DNA from 3 places in the Photorhabdus heterorhabditis genome. Region 2 is predicted to be linked to each of the others. Evidence: predicted binding sites of a transcription regulator. Region 2 holds the regulator's gene; each other region holds the start of a gene.
The links. The regulator CRP, encoded in region 2, controls carbon source genes, mostly activating them, when cyclic AMP is high. The targets are predictions, from matches to a motif close to ATGTGANNNNNNTCACAT.
Positions count from the first base shown of each region.

Region 1: AM629_RS00170 (CidA/LrgA family protein) is a predicted target of CRP. The motif match lies at 3,793-3,810, and genes of this name have one in related genera.
Region 3: yrbN (protein YrbN) is a predicted target of CRP. The motif match lies at 2,066-2,083, and genes of this name have one in related genera.

Region 1 is NZ_LJCS01000001.1:33,252-39,366, reverse strand. Features, by position in the region: gene AM629_RS00185 (NAD-dependent malic enzyme) at 1-1,236, opposite strand, end outside; gene cdd (cytidine deaminase) at 1,451-2,335, opposite strand; gene AM629_RS00175 (CidB/LrgB family autolysis modulator) at 2,615-3,310, opposite strand; gene AM629_RS00170 (CidA/LrgA family protein) at 3,313-3,741, opposite strand; gene metG (methionine--tRNA ligase) at 3,872-5,899, opposite strand.
Region 2 is NZ_LJCS01000022.1:47,900-54,014, forward strand. Features, by position in the region: gene AM629_RS09825 (aminodeoxychorismate synthase component II) at 1-476, shown strand, start outside; gene argD (bifunctional acetylornithine/succinyldiaminopimelate transaminase) at 600-1,811, shown strand; gene crp (cAMP-activated global transcriptional regulator CRP) at 1,861-2,493, opposite strand; gene AM629_RS09840 (OsmC family protein) at 2,815-3,222, shown strand; gene AM629_RS09845 (phosphoribulokinase) at 3,348-4,217, opposite strand; gene AM629_RS09850 (YheU family protein) at 4,236-4,454, opposite strand; gene AM629_RS09855 (hydrolase) at 4,451-5,431, opposite strand; gene AM629_RS09860 (LysE family translocator) at 5,534-6,115, shown strand, end outside.
Region 3 is NZ_LJCS01000051.1:6,103-12,217, reverse strand. Features, by position in the region: gene pnp (polyribonucleotide nucleotidyltransferase) at 1-975, shown strand, start outside; gene nlpI (lipoprotein NlpI) at 1,101-1,985, shown strand; gene yrbN (protein YrbN) at 2,089-2,169, shown strand; gene AM629_RS15685 (DEAD/DEAH family ATP-dependent RNA helicase) at 2,159-4,075, shown strand; gene AM629_RS15680 (carbon starvation CstA family protein) at 4,142-5,944, opposite strand.

The DNA.
Region 1 (6,115 bases), on a different contig from region 2:
GATTGGACGTTCGCAGTGTTTGTGCATCTCACGGATGATCTCTTCTGTAAACAGGCCAGCTTGACCTGAAACACCAATCAAGACAGTCGGTTTGGCGTTACGAACAACATCGAGTAGAGAGATTGTATCGCTATTCACATCCCATGCAATCAGTGAGTCGCTTTTTTGTACCAGTTTGTTCTGAAAATCCAACAGATTTGGCAGCTTATCTGTCAGTAAACCAAAACGGTCAACCATGAAAATACGAGCGCGAGCTTGTTCTTCACTTAAACCTTCAGATTTCATCTGAGCAACGATCTGTTCTGCGATACCACAACCGGCGGAACCTGCTCCCAAGAAAGTAACAGTTTGATCTTTCAATTGACGACCCGCAGCGCGGCTGGCTGCAATCAAGCTACCCAGAGTAACAGCAGCCGTTCCCTGAATATCATCATTAAAGCAGCAAATCTCATGGCGATAGCGGTTGAGTAGCGGCATGGCATTTTTTTGCGCAAAATCCTCAAATTGCAACAATACGTTTGGCCAGCGGCGTTTAACGGCCTGAATAAATTCATCAACGAATTCATCATATTCTTGACCAGTAATACGTGGATGACGCCAGCCCATATATAGTGGGTCATTCAGGCGCTGTGGGTTATTAGTTCCCACATCCAGTACCACTGGCAGCGTATAGGCTGGGCTAATGCCACCACAGGCGGTATACAGGGAAAGCTTACCGATAGGAATACCCATCCCGCCAATACCTTGGTCACCCAGGCCAAGAATGCGTTCGCCATCGGTAACAACGATAACTTTTACATTTTGTTTGGTCGCGTTTTGCAGCATGTCATCAATATGGGCTTTGTTTGGGTATGAGATGAACAAGCCTCGGGCGCGGCGATAAATATCGGAAAAGTGTTCACAAGCCTCACCTACAGTTGGGGTGTAGATGATTGGCATCATTTCGTTCAAATGTGCATCCAGCAGGCGGTAGAACAGGGTTTCGTTAGTGTCCTGAATATTTCGCAGATAAATGTGTTTGTCTGCATCATTTTCGAAATCAAGGTACTGTCGATAGGCTCGTTCAGCTTGCTCTTCGATGGTTTCGACGGCTTCAGGTAATAAACCATGCAGGTTAAAGTTGCTACGCTCTTCTTCAGTAAAGGCACTGCCTTTATTCAGCAGGGGGAATTCCAACAGGATTGGGCCAGCATAGGGAATATATAATGGACGTTTACTTTCGTGTTCCAGTTCCATGAATCTTACTCTTTGAACTAAATGGATAACAAGGTCAATTATAGATCCTAAGAGATAGGAAAAATATGTACAGTAAATGTTACTTAATTAGAGGTATTATGGGTGAAAATGAGAGATAACATCCAGATTTGGCTAATAAAATGTTACGTTCACTGTTTTCATTGAGGAAAACCCTCTATCTGATATAGAGGGAAAATTGAATTTTTCATCGAACTTAGAAGGTGTAGTGCTCAAATTTACTACAACCCAAAGTAGCGAGTATGGATTGAGTTGCGCTTCGTTGGGATAAGTGGCTGTGTTTTCCCTCAATGAGTACCGCTCTTTCGATAGCCAAATAATCACCACCAGACATATTCATCAAAATCAGTGCTGCTTGTAGTGGGGGTAAGCTTGGGTTAAATGCAGCATTTTCTGCGTAACGGCCAGAATAGATTTTTCCGTTTTTTCCCAAAAGTGCGATACCACTGTATGAATTGCTGTATGGGGCATGGCTCTGGTTTGCTGCATCTAGTGCAGTTAGTACCAGTTTATCGGTGGTTTCTAATTTATAGCCATGATTAATCGGGTCCATTAACAGAGTGGTAATCCCCAGATCGTTTGGACCAAATGAATCGGGTAAATAGTCACCTAATGTTGAAGGTGTTTGCTTTGGTAGATGGACCTCTAGTTGTGTGCCACTATTAAGTTCGTTCATAAACTGACGGCAGTGACCGCATGGAGAGTAATTCACGGTAATGGATGTCAATTTTTTCTCGCCCCGCAACCAAGCGTGGGTGATAGCACATTGTTCAGCATGAATTGTTTGCTGTAACGGCACGCCGGTAAATTCCATATTGGCACCAAAGTAGAGGTTTCCGCTTTCTCCACGGGCAATTGCACCGACATTAAAATGCGATATCGGCGTGAGGGAACATGCTGCTGCTAATGGCAGCAGAGCAATCGCCAATGTGTTATCGTCAAAGCCACAGGCTTTCTTGATGGATTTCGCTTGTTCAGCGGTAAGCATAGCAGGAAAGTTGTCGTTTCCTGCATAGGGCAAAAGTGCATCCTGTAGTTTAGATGGCAACTGTGCCCAGATAGAGTGAAAACGAGCTTGCATAGAACGATCTCCAAATTAAGTTAAGATAATTTTAGGCTGTTTGGTCAGGTTTTTAATGTGATTAACATCATATATACCTGTTATCTTTCAAGTTGTCTCTTTGTTGGCTGCACTCACTCACCCCGGTCACAGTGTTATCTATGACATAGTTATCTATGCTCCCGGGGATTCGCTCCTTTGCCGTCGCGATCCATCTTGAAATCTATTGGGTATAGATGGTGAAATTTTTGTAATTAAAGCCAGTAATTTAGAGATCTGCATCAAATTTTTTAACTATAACTAGCCAAATAAGTATAGTAGCACTGGGAACACAAAAGGGGCCGTCAGTGAAGTAATGATACCGCAGGTCATCAGTGCTAATGAGCTATATGCGCCTTCAATAAAATTAACTTCCGCGCAACGGGCGGTACCTAAAGCATGTGATGCGGTTCCCATTGCTAAGCCGCGGGATGCTTTAGTTTTTACCTGCAAAATATCGAATAGGTTATGACCAAATACGGCGCCAAGAATACCGACAAAAATGACACAAGCGGCGCTAATTGCAGGAATACCGCCGATAGCATCGGCGACTGCCATTGCGATAGGCGTAGTGACTGATTTAGGAAGTATAGAGGCTGCCATTTCAGGTGTGGCGCCTGTCCACAGTGCAATAGCAGTACCTGTCACCATAGCAACGATACTGCCGATAAAACAGATACTGATGATGGATTTCCATTGGGCCCGGATCTGGTGCAGCTGTTCATATAAAGGAAATGCCAACGCAACCACGGCGGGCTGGAGCAGATCATTTAAAATCCGGCTGCCTGCGAAATAGTGATCATAGGGGGTATTGGTTATTATCAATATCGGAATAAGCACTGCGATAGAAACCAATAAAGGATTAAGAATGGGAACTTTGAGCTGTAGTGAAAGTTTTCTTGCAATGTAGAATACAATCAATGTCAGTGGTAGTGACCACCAAATATGACTTAACATTTTTATTTCTCTTGTTTCTGTTGTTCAATCTTCACTTCTGATACGGAGCCAATAACCGGACGTTCACGGTGAATATAATGGGAACTGTAAGCAACGATAATCATAACAACGGCGGTGCTGATCAAGCATGAAAGGACAATCGGTAGCATCTGTTGGCTGATCTGATCGTAATAATTCATAATGCCTACACCGATAGGCAGAAACAGCAGGGTCATATTTTTCAGTAACAGGCTACAACCGGGTTTTGCCCAGTGAGCAGGGATAAGCTGGAAAGCGAGTAAAACGAACAATATCAACATACCGATAATACTGCCAGGGATAGTGATGGGTAGCAGGGCAGAGACGGCATTACCTGCCAGTAGACACAGATAAATCAGTACAAATGCTCGCAGGTACTGCCAACCTATAATCAGTACTTCACGAAACGACATAACAAAATTCCTAATTCCAGTGAGGCATTCATCATACAATTAACGCTGAAAATGTGCCATAAATCACATTTAAAAAAGCGGGGATCATGGCTGATCCCCGCTAAGATATATTCATAAGATGAATTTATTGCTATTTCACTTGCATACCGGGTTGTGCACCGCTGTCAGGGCTGAGTAGGAAAATATCTTTTCCGCCAGGGCCAGCAGCCATTACCATACCTTCAGAAACACCAAAGCGCATTTTACGCGGCGCCAGGTTAGCCACCATCACGGTCAAACGGCCTTCCAGCGCTTTTGGATCAGGATAACTGGAGCGGATACCGGAAAACACCTGACGAGTTTCGCCACCCAGATCCAGATTCAGTTTCAGTAACTTATCTGAACCTTCTACGAAATCAGCTTGTTTAATAAGGGCGATTCGCATATCAACTTTAGCGAAATCATCAAAGGTGATCGTGTCTTGAATGGGATCATCTGCCAATGGGCCACTGACTTTCTGTGGTGTGTTAATGTTTTCCTTAGATGCAGCAACCATAACATTCACTTTGTCCATATCCATACGGCTGAACAGAGCCTTAAAGGCGGAAACCTGATGATCCAGTAGAGGTTGTTCAATGTCATTCCAAGTTAATTCTGTGTTCAGGAACGCTTCGGCACGTTCTGCCAGACTTGGCAAAACCGGTTTAAGGAAAGTCATTAGAACACGGAACAGGTTGATTCCCATTGAACAGATAGCTTGAAGATCTGCATCACGGCCTTCTTCTTTTGCCACAACCCATGGCGCTTGTTCATCCACATAACGGTTTGCTAAATCAGCCAGAGTCATGATTTCACGGATTGCTTTACTGAATTCGCGGTTATTGAACTCTTCTTCGATCACTTTCGCCCCATCAATAAACTTCTGGTAAAGCGCTGGATCAGCCAGTTTATCCGCCAGCTTGCCACTAAACCGTTTATTAATGAAACCTGCATTACGGGATGCCAAGTTAACAACTTTGTTAACGATATCGCTGTTAACACGCTGAACAAAATCTTCCAGATTCAAATCGATATCGTCAATACGGGAAGAGAGTTTAGCTGCATAGTAATAGCGCAGGCAGTCTGCATCCAGATGATCCAAGTAAGTGCTGGCCTTAATAAAAGTACCACGGGATTTGGACATTTTTGCACCGTTTACGGTCACGTAGCCGTGAACAAATATATTTGTTGGCTTACGATAACCGCTGCCTTCCAGCATGGCAGGCCAGAACAGACTGTGGAAATAGACAATATCTTTACCGATAAAGTGATAAAGATCAGCGGTGGAATCTTTTGCCCAGAAATCATCAAAGCTCAGATTTCCGCGTTTGTCACATAAATTTTGGAAGGAACCCATATAGCCAATAGGAGCATCCAGCCAAACATAGAAATATTTGCCGGGCGCATCAGGAACTTCAAAACCAAAATAAGGGGCATCACGGGTGATATCCCACTGTTGTAAACCGGACTCAAACCATTCTTGCATTTTGTTAGCAACTTGCTCCTGTAATGCACCGGAGCGGGTCCATGCTTGTAGCATGTTACTGAATGCAGGTAAATCGAAGAAAAAGTGTTCTGTTTCACGCATTTCTGGTGTCGCACCAGAGACAGCCGAACGTGGGTTGATCAGCTCAGTAGGACTGTAAGTAGAACCGCAAACTTCACAGTTATCGCCGTATTGATCTTCTGCTTTGCATTTCGGGCAATTGCCTTTTACAAAGCGATCCGGCAGGAACATACCTTTCTCAGGATCATATAACTGAGAAATAGTACGATTCTTAATATGACCGTTCTTTTTCAGCTCCAGATAAATTTTAGTTGATAACTCTTGGTTCTCTTTGCTGTGCGTGGAGTGATAGTTATCATAGCTAACTGAAAAGCCAGTAAAATCCTGATGATGTTCTTGGTTCACGGCTGCGATCATCTCTTCAGGAGCAATACCCATTTGCTGAGCTTTCAGCATGACTGGTGTTCCATGAGCATCGTCGGCGCAGATAAAGTGAACCTCTTTGCCGCGCATTCGCTGAAAACGGACCCAAATATCTGCCTGGATATGTTCCAGCATGTGACCGAGATGGATTGGACCGTTAGCATATGGTAACGCACACGTCACCAATAATTTTTTTGCGACTTGAGACATAATAAGGATCTGACTTCCATAAGTGAAAAAGGGAATTCGATGTTACCTGATCAGAAAAATTGTCGCTAGGGTAACACTTAATCTTAGCGAGTTTTATTGAATAAAAATCGAATCAGTGAGCTGGAAATGAGTTTTTATACCTGATCTTATCCGAACTCGTTTGGTTCTGTTATGATGAAAAGATGGTTTTTAGGTAATAGCGATAATCAAAGGAGC
Region 2 (6,115 bases):
TACTGCTTGAGGATATTGAGAGATTAGCTCCCACTCATCTTGTTATTTCCCCAGGCCCCTGTACGCCAAATGAAGCAGGCATTTCTCTGACTGCGATTTCGCATTTTGCGGGGCAGTTGCCGATTTTGGGTGTTTGCCTTGGACATCAGGCAATTGGACAGGCATTTGGTGCCAGTGTAGTAAAAGCTAGAGAAGTCATGCATGGGAAAACTTCTGCTATTCATCATAATCAGCAAGGTGTGTTTAAAGGTCTTAATCGGCCATTAACGGTTACCCGTTACCATTCATTGGTGATTGCTGCGGAAACATTACCTGCTTCATTTGAGGTGACTGCATGGAGCCAGCATGACGGCAATGTAGATGAAATCATGGGAATTCGTCACCGCACGTTGCCTCTGGAAGGTGTGCAGTTCCATCCAGAAAGTATTCTCAGCGAGCAAGGGCATCAGCTACTGAGAAACTTCCTTAGATATTAACCAGATACCAATAATTTCTTCATTTATTCATCTTTTTCATTGGCCCATCTTTGATTTTTTATGCGTATTTTGTGATTATATTTTCACTTTTAAATAATGTATATATAAAAATCGGGTGGGAAAATGACAGAACATGCCGCAGTAAATAGAAATACCTACGATCAAGTCATGTTGCCAATCTATTCACCGGCACAGTTTATACCGGTGAAAGGGCAAGGTAGTCGTGTATGGGATCAACAAGGGAAGGAATACATTGATTTTGCGGGTGGTATTGCTGTTATGGCTTTGGGACATTGTCACCCTGAGTTGGTTGATGTTTTGAAGCAGCAAGGAGAGAAACTTTGGCATATCAGTAATATTTTCACCAATGAACCGGCTTTAATATTGGCGCAGAAATTGATTGATGCTACGTTTGCTGAACGGGTATTTTTTGCTAATTCAGGTGCAGAAGCGAATGAAGCTGCATTTAAACTGGCTCGTCACTATGCCATTACCCGTCACAGCCCATATAAAACCAAAATTATTGCGTTCCATCAGGGATTTCATGGTCGTACCCTTTTTACTGTCTCTGTTGGTGGTCAGCCAAAATATGCTGATGGTTTTGGGCCAAAACCCGCAGATATTATTCATGTACCTTTTAATGACTTAGAGGCGGTAAAGGCAGTCATGGATGACCATACTTGTGCGGTTATATTGGAACCTGTTCAGGGAGAAGGGGGAGTAACTCCTGCAACATCTGCGTTTATTCATGGGGTGCGTGAGCTTTGTGATAAACATCAGGTGCTGCTGGTGTTTGACGAAGTACAAAGTGGGATGGGACGTACCGGCAAACTGTTTTCTTATATGCATTATGATGTTGCACCGGATATTATCACCACAGCGAAAGCACTAGGAAATGGTTTTCCTGTCAGTGCTATGCTGACCACCGCGAATATTGCCTCGGTTATGGTGCCGGGAACTCACGGTACGACTTACGGTGGTAATCCGCTGGCTTGTGCAGTCGCAAATGTTGCGTTTGATATTATCAATACGCCAGAGGTTCTGGATGGGGTTGAAAAACGTCATAATTTAATTGTGAATTTTTTGAACGATATTAATCAGCAATATTCCGTATTTGGTGAGATCCGTGGAAAAGGATTACTGATTGGTGCGGAACTAAAAGGGCAGTATCAGGGAAAATCTAAAGATATCCTGCAACTGGCTGCTGAAAATGGGCTAATGTTGCTGAGTGCTGGCAGTGATGTACTGCGTTTCACACCTTCGTTGATTATCAGTAAAGAAGAGATTGCTCAGGGAATGGAACGGTTGGAAAAGACGATTAGCCAGTTAGTATAACGAATACAAGAAAAATCAGCGCAAATATAATGCGCTGATTCATCAGGTATTAACGTGTACCGTAAACAACAATTGTTTTGCCGTGTGCGGAAATCAGGTTTTGATCTTCCAGCATTTTCAGGATACGACCAACCGTTTCACGGGAACAGCCAACAATTTGGCCAATTTCCTGACGTGTGATTTTGATTTGCATCCCATCCGGGTGGGTCATAGCATCTGGTTGTTTTGCCAAATTCAGCAAGGTCTGAGCAATACGGCCGGTAACATCCAGAAAGGCTAGATTACCGACTTTCTCAGAAGTCGTTTGCAAACGGCTTGCCATTTGGGCAGATAAACGCATTAGAATATCCGGGTTGACCTGAATCAGTTGGCGGAATTTTTTATAGGAAATTTCAGCCACTTCACAGGCACTTTTAGCCCGTACCCAGGCTGTACGCTCTTGCCCTTCTTCAAATAATCCAAGTTCGCCAATGAAATCTCCCTGATTTAAATAGGAGAGGATCATCTCTTTGCCTTCTTCATCTTTAATCAAAACTGCAACAGAGCCTTTTACGATGTAGTAAAGCGTCTCTGCTTTTTCGCCTTGATGAATAAGCGTGCTTTTAGATGGATATTTATGAATATGGCAGTGTGACAAAAACCATTCAAGAGTGGGGTCTGTTTGTGGCTTGCCGAGAACCATTCGCTTCATCCTCTGTTGTTATCGCTGCCTAAATAACATGAGAATCTAAAAGTTTCTCATCAGGCTGGCTTATAAAGACACTAGCTTAACATATTAGTTTGTCGAAAAACCGACAGGTGAAAGTTTTATATAGGTTATCTAAAATTTGAACCCTGAGTATTGATCCTAACCTAATATATACCTGACCTGCTTCTGTTTGTAGCACAGGAAAAGGTTTCTGTCTTGTCTTGTATTGTTTCAGCATCATGAACTGCGCATTAGATTGCCAGTTTAATACCGAAAGGGTAGGCTTTAATGCAAAAAATGGTTTAAGGGGGGATTATGCAAGCACGGGTAAAATGGGTTGAAGGGTTATCTCTTTTGGGGGAGTCGTCTTCGGGTCATCAGATAATGATGGATGGAAATGCCGGCGATAAGGCACCAAGCCCAATGGAAATGGTATTAATGGCAGCGGGTGGTTGCAGTACGATTGATGTTGTTTCTATTTTGCAGAAAGGTAGATATGACGTAATAGATTGTGAGGTAAAATTAACTTCCCGCCGTCGTGAAGAAGCGCCACGCTTGTTTACTCATATAAATCTGCATTTCATTGTGACAGGCAAAGATTTAACAGATAAAGCGGTTGAACGTGCTGTTATACTTTCCGCAGAAAAATATTGCTCTGTTTCGTTGATGCTGGGAAAGTCAGTTGAAATCACCCACAGTTTTGAAATTAAAGATGCAGATTAAGATATTATTTATTGATTAAAAAATAACGGCAGGTAACTAACATTTCAGTTACCTGTTTTATTAACTGAATAATGTAAAGATGTGAATTCAGAGACTGGATTTTTTACATTTATCCCAGGTTCTGATCAGCAAATCTTTTCCCCTTCCAGCAATCGTTGTACTAATGGCGTCATAATTAATTCCATTGCCAATCCCATTTTTCCGCCTGGAACCACAATGGTATTAATACTTGAAACGAATGAGCCTTGTAGCATTGATAACAGGTACGGGAAATCAATCTGAGTCAGATCACGGAAACGGATGACAATGAAACTTTCATCCAATGATGGAATGGCTTTGGCTGAAAATGGGTTGGAGGTATCCACGGTAGGGACACGTTGAAAGTTGATATGTGTTCGCGAAAATTGTGGCGTAATGTAATTGATATAATCATCCATAGAACGAACAACAGAATCCATCACCGCTTCTTGTGAATGTCCTCGTTCCCCGGTATCACGGATAAGTTTCTGTATCCATTCAAGGTTGACAATCGGCACTACTCCTACCAGCAGATCGACATGGCTGGCAACGTTATGTTGTGGTGTTACAACGCCACCATGTAGACCTTCATAGAACAGCACATCGGTTTGCTTGGGTAAGGATGCCCATGGTGTAAATGTACCGGGTAGCTGGTTGTAAGGAACGGCATCGTCATAAGTATGAAGATATTTCCGACGACGGCCTTCACCCGTTTCACCATAGTCAATCATGGTTTTTTCCAGCATGCCAAAATCATTGGCTTCTGGCCCAAAGTAACTGATATGTCTGCCTTGTTCTTTGGCTTTACGAATCGCAGCATCCATTTCAGGGCGGGTGTAACGGTGGAAACTGTCCCCTTCTATTTGCGCCGCACTGATATTAAGTTGCTGGAAAATTTTACGGAAAGCTAAACTCGTTGTTGTTGTTCCGGCGCCGCTAGAGCCGGTAATTGCAATAATCGGATGTTTGGCGGACATACAGTAAACTCCATAATGTTAAGAATCGAACATTTCTTTCGGCATAATATTGATGCTTTCATGCAGTTCAGACCACACCAGCATAACATCTCCTCGTTCTAACTGACGGCGTATGTCAGTGACTTTCTGCTCAAGCGATTTTTCATGTTCGCCATAGTCAGTACCTTCCCGCAGGACAAAGCTCTCTATCAAATTTAGCAGAGTTTCTGGTTCCAGTTGTTGCCACGGAATAATCATTGCGGTTGCTCCAGATAAGATGACAGCCAACCTGGAATACGTTGTTCCAGCCACATTTGTGGTTTCTTCAGAGAACCACTGACAAAGCCGACGTGTCCACCATGTTCTGTCATTTGATATTCAATATTCTTAGGCAGAGTTTTGAGATCAGGGACAACTTCTGGCGACATAAAGGGATCGTCTTTGGCATGAATAATCAGCAGTGGCACAGTAATGTCAGGCAGACGTGGCAGTGCACTGCACTGGCGATAGTAGTCTACTGCATCTTTAAAATTGTGGAGCTTTGCGGTTACAATTTCATCAAATTCCCGAATGCGTTTCAATTTTTTTACCTGAGACAGATTGATTGGCAGTGAATTTGGGTAGCGTAGCAATTTGCGAGTAATATTGCGTTTCAGGCTATTAAGCAGATAGCGCTCATAAACTTGAGAAAATCCTCTTTCTATCCGGTTGGAGCAGGCTTCCAGCATCAGAGGCGCGGAGACAACGACCGCAGCATTGACTTGGGCATTTGTTTTTTCTTCTGCCAGATAACAGGCCAGTACATTACCACCAATTGAATAACCCACAGCTGAGGTTGGTACATCACCGTAGGTCTGTTTCAGCCAGTTTAAAAAATAACGGGCATCGTTTGTTTCGCCTGAGTGATAGAGACGTTTCTGGCGGTTTGGTTCACCACTGCACCCACGGAAGTGCATGACAACACCAAGCCAGCCTTTTTTCTGACAGATATGGAGCAAACCGTTGGCGTAAGGGCTATTGAAACTACCCTCCAGCCCATGAAACAGGATCAACCGTGGCTTGTGGGCCGCAGTTGTCGGATCTTCACTCCATGCCAGGTCAACAAAATCGTTATCGGGCAGATTAAGTCGTTGCCAGTATGGTTGCAATGTAGGATACCACCGCATCAAACGCGGAAGTAATGTTTGCAAATGTGGATTACTGACTCCGGTTAGAGGACGAAAGATATCAGACATAATGGTTCCGATTTAATGATTAGTTATATTGTATGATGAATAACATACTGATATTTTCTGTGAAAGGGAAACGCCATTATTCAGGATGAAAGGTAACTATTCATGACAGCAAGCTTAATTTTTTCATTAACAACTTTTTTGTTTATTTCTTCTATTACGCCTGGTCCAAACAACATGTTGCTGACGTCATCGGGGGCTAATTTTGGTGTTATCCGCTCTTTGGGACTGATATTCGGCATTCTTCTGGGAATGCAGACGATTTTGTATTTGGCAGCATTCGGTATAGCTGCGTTACTATTGGTTTATCCAGCTATTCACACGATAATGAAAATTGCGGGTAGCCTCTATTTGCTGTGGTTGGCATGGAAAACGGTAACCGCCAGTTACCGGCGTCTGGATACCAAAGGTAGTGCTGTTATAAAGCCGGTGCGGTGGTATCAGGGCTGGTTATTACAGTTTCTGAATCCGAAAGCTTGGTTAATGGGATTAGGATCGGTTGGCAGCTACAGTATTGCTGGTGAACAGTATCTCTATTCCATCATCGTTATTAGTGGCGCAATGGTATTAATAAGTTTCCTGAGCAGTATCGTATGGGCGGGTTTTGGTTCGTTGATTGGAACATTACTGCGTAGTCGTCATGCTTGGTTTATTTTCAATATCATGATGGGAATATTGACGGCAGCT
Region 3 (6,115 bases), on a different contig from region 2:
TCTGTTGGTGAGACGGGTATGATTGGTTCGCCAAAACGTCGTGAAATTGGTCACGGCCGTCTGGCTAAACGTGGTGTATTGGCAGTCATGCCGAAAGCTAATGAATTCCCATATACTGTTCGTGTAGTTTCTGAAATTACTGAATCAAACGGCTCATCTTCAATGGCATCTGTTTGTGGTGCATCTCTTGCACTGATGGACGCAGGTGTACCGATTAAAGCTGCTGTTGCTGGTATTGCAATGGGGCTGGTGAAAGAAGGGGATAACTTTGTTGTTCTGTCTGACATTCTGGGTGATGAAGATCATTTGGGAGACATGGACTTTAAAGTAGCAGGTAGCCGTGAAGGTGTTAGTGCTCTGCAAATGGATATCAAAATTGAAGGTATCACTCGCGAAATTATGCAAGTTGCTCTGAATCAAGCAAAAGGTGCACGTTTGCATATCCTGAGTGTAATGGAGCAGGCAATTCATTGCCCACGTAATGATATTTCTGAATTTGCACCACGCATTCACACTATCAAGATTAATCCTGACAAGATCAAAGATGTTATCGGTAAAGGAGGCTCAGTTATCCGTGCGCTGACTGAAGAAACCGGTACTACTATTGAAATCGAAGATGATGGAACAGTGAAGATTGCTGCAACTGATGGCGAAAAAGCAAAACATGCAATCAGTCGTATTGAAGAAATTACTGCGGAGATTGAAGTTGGGCGTGTTTACGCTGGTAAAGTAACCCGTATCGTTGATTTCGGCGCATTTGTTGCTATCGGTGGTGGTAAAGAAGGTCTGGTACATATTTCTCAGATTGCGGATAAACGTGTTGAGAAAGTGGCTGATTATTTGCAGCTAGGTCAGGAAGTATCAGTTAAAGTACTAGAAGTTGATCGCCAGGGCCGTGTTCGTTTGAGCATTAAAGAAGCAACAGCGGGTACAACTGTTGAGGAAGCATCACAGGTACCACAATCAGCAGAATAAATTTGATGTCATAAACGGTGTCTTGTAAAAAAGCGCCGTTTAATAGACTCGAGGGCAGGAGGCCCAATAAATGCAAGATGGGTGATAGGTCATTCTTATCAATGTCTGACTTTCGGGAGTAGGAAATGAATTTTTTTCTGCGCTGGTGTTATGCTGTAGCAATACTTATTTTAACAGGATGCAGCAGCAAGGATTGGCGTAAAAACGAAGTTTTTGCTATTCCGTTACAACCTTCATTGCAGCAGGAAGTTATTCTGGCTCGTATGGAACAGATTCTCGCGAGTCGGTCATTGACAGAAGATGAGTACGCACAGCTTTTATATGAGAGAGGTGTGCTGTATGATAGTCTCGGGCTGAGGGCTTTGGCACGGAATGATTTTTCTATTGCCTTATCTATTCGCCCTAATATTCCAGAGATTTTTAATTATCTGGGGATTTACTTTACGCAGGCTGGCAATTTTGATGCCGCCTATGAAGCGTTTGATTCTGTATTAGAGCTTGATCCAACTTACAATTACGCGCGTCTGAACCGCGGCATCGCGTTGTATTACGGTGGCCGGTATAAGTTAGCGCAGGATGATCTGCAGGCGTTTTATCAAGACGATCCAAATGATCCTTTTCGTTCGTTGTGGTTGTACCTAGTGGAAAAAGAATTTTATCCTAAAGGAGCGATGGTAAATTTGTCGCAACACTACGAAAAAGCGAACCGGGGGCAATGGGGCTGGAATATAGTTGAATTCTACTTAGGTAAAATCAGTGAATATACATTGATGGATCGCTTAAAAGAGAATGCAACGGATAACACTTCGCTCGCTGAGCATCTCAGTGAAACTGACTTCTATTTAGGTAAACATTACCTAAGTCTGGGGGACAAGGATAGCGCATCTGCGTTATTCAAGCTGACGGTAGCTAATAATGCACATAATTTTGTTGAGCACCGCTATGCATTGTTGGAGTTGGCGCTGTTAGGCCAGGAACAAGACGACCTATCAGAATCGGACCAGCAATAGCTGACGAACATTTTTCGAGATCGATTAACAAAGTCCATCATCTTGACCGATGAGGGCTTATTTGTTCGTTTAATTACATACTTTGAGCCAGTTCACATTTTAAATGAAAATGACCGAAATTCTTTTCGATGCGTTATGTAGACTGGCCGCCATAACTAATGAGGCACCATTACATGACCACTGAGACTGAAATCTCTTTTGCTGATCTGGGTTTATCAGCACCTATTCTTTCTGCACTGGAAGATCTTGGCTATGAAAAGCCATCTCCAATTCAGCAACAATGTATTCCTCACTTATTAAACGGTCGTGATGTGCTGGGTATGGCACAGACTGGTAGTGGTAAAACGGCAGCATTTAGCTTGCCCTTATTGCATAACATTAATGCTGAGCTGAAAGCTCCGCAGATCCTTGTGCTGGCACCGACCCGTGAACTGGCGGTACAGGTAGCTGAAGCATGCGCAGATTTTTCTAAACATATGCGTAATGTGAATGTTGTTGCACTATATGGTGGACAACGTTATGACGTTCAATTACGCGCTTTGCGTCAGGGACCACAAATTGTTGTGGGTACACCAGGTCGTCTTTTGGACCATCTGAAGCGTGGTACTTTAGATCTGTCTAACCTGAGCGGCTTGGTTTTGGATGAAGCTGACGAAATGCTGCGCATGGGCTTTATCGAAGATGTTGAAAACATCATGAGTCAAATTCCGGCTGAGCACCAAACTGCGTTGTTCTCTGCAACTATGCCAGAAGCTATCCGCCGTATTACTCGCCGTTTTATGAATGATCCGCAGGAAGTGCGTATTCAGGCTAGCGTAACTACTCGTCCTGATATCAGCCAGAGTTACTGGTCTGTTTACGGTATGCGTAAAAATGAAGCACTGGTGCGTTTCCTTGAGGCTGAAGATTTTGATGCTGCGATTATTTTCGTGCGTACCAAAAACGCAACTCTGGAAGTGGCAGAAGCACTGGAGCGTAATGGTTACAACAGCGCAGCCTTGAACGGCGACATGAACCAGGCTCTGCGTGAACAGACTCTGGAACGCTTGAAAGATGGGCGTTTGGATATTTTGATTGCAACTGATGTTGCTGCGCGTGGCTTGGATGTAGAACGTATCAGCTTGGTTGTTAACTATGATATTCCAATGGATGCAGAATCTTATGTTCACCGTATTGGTCGTACTGGTCGTGCGGGGCGTGCTGGTCGTGCGTTGTTGTTTGTAGAAAACCGTGAACGCCGCTTGTTACGTAACGTTGAACGTACAATGAAGTTGACTATTCCAGAAGTTGAATTGCCAAATGCTGAGTTGTTGAGTCAGCGTCGTTTGGAGAAATTTGCAGCTAATGTACAGCAGCAATTGGAAAGTAGCGATCTGGACCAGTACCGTATTCTATTGTCTAAATTGCAACCGGCGGAAGATCTGGATATAGAAACGCTGGCGGCAGCATTATTGAAAATGGCACAGGGTGAACGTCCGTTGATTCTGCCACCAGATCCGGTTCGTCGTCCTCGCCGTGAATTCAACGAACGTGATGATCGTCGTCGTAATAGCTTTGATGATCGTGGCGAACGTGGCGGTGATCGTCCTCGTCGTGAACGCCGTGATGTTGGTGAAATGGAGTTGTACCGTATTGAAGTGGGCCGTGATGATGGTGTTGAAGTTCGCCATATCGTTGGTGCGATTGCTAATGAGGGTGATATCAGTAGCCGTTATATTGGTAATATCAAACTGTTTGCAACTCACTCTACTATTGAGCTACCAAAAGGTATGCCTGGCGACTTGCTGTCTCACTTTACCCGTACCCGCATTCTAAATAAGCCAATGAATATGCAGTTATTGGGTGATGCACAGCCATTTGAACGCCGGGAGCGTCGTGGTGGTGGTCGTAATAACGGTAATGGTAACGGTAACGGCCCTCGCCGTGATCGTGAAAACTTTGGTGGTGGTCGTCGCTTCAGTGGCGAGCGCCGCAGTGGTGAAGGTCGCGGTGGTGAAGGCCAAAGCCGTAGTAGTTTCCGTGGCCGTAGTGATGACCATGGTCCATCTGCTGCTCCACGCCGCCGTTATAGCAATAGTAACGCGCAGTAATTGACTGATATTTAAGTGATAAAACGGCTCCTTTTTACAGGAGCCGTTTTTGATCTATGGAATAGATCAATTGCTTAGTACCTTAACTGGATTGCTTACGCTGCGTGTGCGCCACAGTTTCAGCCATTGCATAATAGAAGAAACCAGAATTACGGCGCCAAGGATAACCATCACAATGGAAATAGTACCGTTGAAGATGTTGAAACCTTTTGCGGCGGAGTTGAAGTAAACATGTTTCACCATCCAGTAAGCAGCGTAGTTCACGGTAACGTACAGGTAAGCAAGTGGTATCAGGCAAGTCAGCATATACCAGCGTTTTTCAGACAGGCGCAGAATAATTGTTGCGCCAATCATCAAACCGATAGACGCCATTAGCTGATTGGATACACCGAATAGCGCCCAGACTGAGTTGATATCGCCGGAATTCAATAGGTAGCCCCACAGTAAACAGGCGACAATACTGCAACCAATGGAACCTGGTAACCAGTCGATGCGTTTCAGAGGTGCCCAGATATCACCTAGGAAATCTTGTAGCAGGTAACGGGCAACACGTGTACCAGAGTCAACAGCTGTCAGGATAAATACCGCTTCGAACATGACAACGAACTGGAAGAAGTAGGACGTTAACTGGTTGAACCAAGGAATACGAGTGAATATATCAGCCATACCCACTGCCAGCGTTACTGCACCACCCGTACGGCCATTCAGATCGAGGCCGATTTCCTGACTCAGTGCGGGTAGGTGGACAACATCCATACCTAATGTGGCAAAGACTTCTGGAGAGGCATTAATCGCGAAGTAGTCAGCAGGATACAGGGAAGTGGCAGCGATCAGTGCCATTACACCAACGACACATTCTGCTAGCATTGCACCGAAGCCAACTGGCAGGATATCACTCCATTTATCGATCTGTTTGGGCGTTGTACCAGAGCCGATAAATGCGTGGAAACCAGAAATTGCACCACAAGCGATAGTGATAGAGATAAACGGCCATACCGGACCTGCCAGTACAGGGCCATTGCCATGAATAAATTCAGTGACTGCTGGGAATTGTATCTCTGGGTTAATAAAGATCACACCTATAACCAACGCACCGAATACACCGATTTTCATAAAGCTGGAAAGATAGCCTCGTGGAGTCAGTAGCATCCATACTGGCAGAGCAGTTGCAAAGAATGCGTAGATTGGTAATGCCATGCTGACGGTTGATGTACGCAGACTTAACCATTCACCGAAAGCGGATGTCTGAATGTAAGGACCGGCGATCACGCATACCATAATGGTGATAATACCTACCCAGGTTGCACCCCGCATATTACCGGTAAAGCGTTCCCAAAGACCGACACCAATCGCTACCGGAATGGTCATAAGTACTGCAAATGTACCCCAGGGATTACGTTCTAGAGCGTGAACTACCACCATGCAAAGACCTGACATAGTGATAGTGATAATGAACAACATTGCAAGACCGGTACACCAGCCAGCGATCGGGCCAAGCTCTGCTTTGGTAACTTCTGACAGAGATTTGCCGCTATGTTTCATTGAAGCGAACAGAATAACGGTATCATGTACCGCACCGCCAATGACACAGCCGATTAATAGCCATAACATGCTGGGCAGATAACCGTACTGAGCTGCTAATACGGGGCCGACCAACGGACCTGCCGCCGCAATTGCAGCGAAGTGGCTGCCGAAATTGACCCATTTCTTTGTGGGTACATAATTTTTGCCATCTTCCAGTAAATGCGAAGGTGTAACTTCACTGTCATCAGCTTTCAGTACTTTTTTAACGAAAAATACACCGTACAAGCGGTAGCAGATAACCAAGATACACAACGTCGCAATAATAAATGTGAGAGCGTGTTGCATTTCTTTTCTCCTGAGTGAGATCGATAAGTTTTTACGCCTATCTTGTCACAGGTAAAGAAAGCTAATAGGGGTGTGAGTGTGTGAGTGGTTATATGGCGAGTTAAGTGGTTAGATTTAGCAGGTAAGTGGTCGGCAAAAATTCACTAACCTGCTAAAAATGTGATGAATATC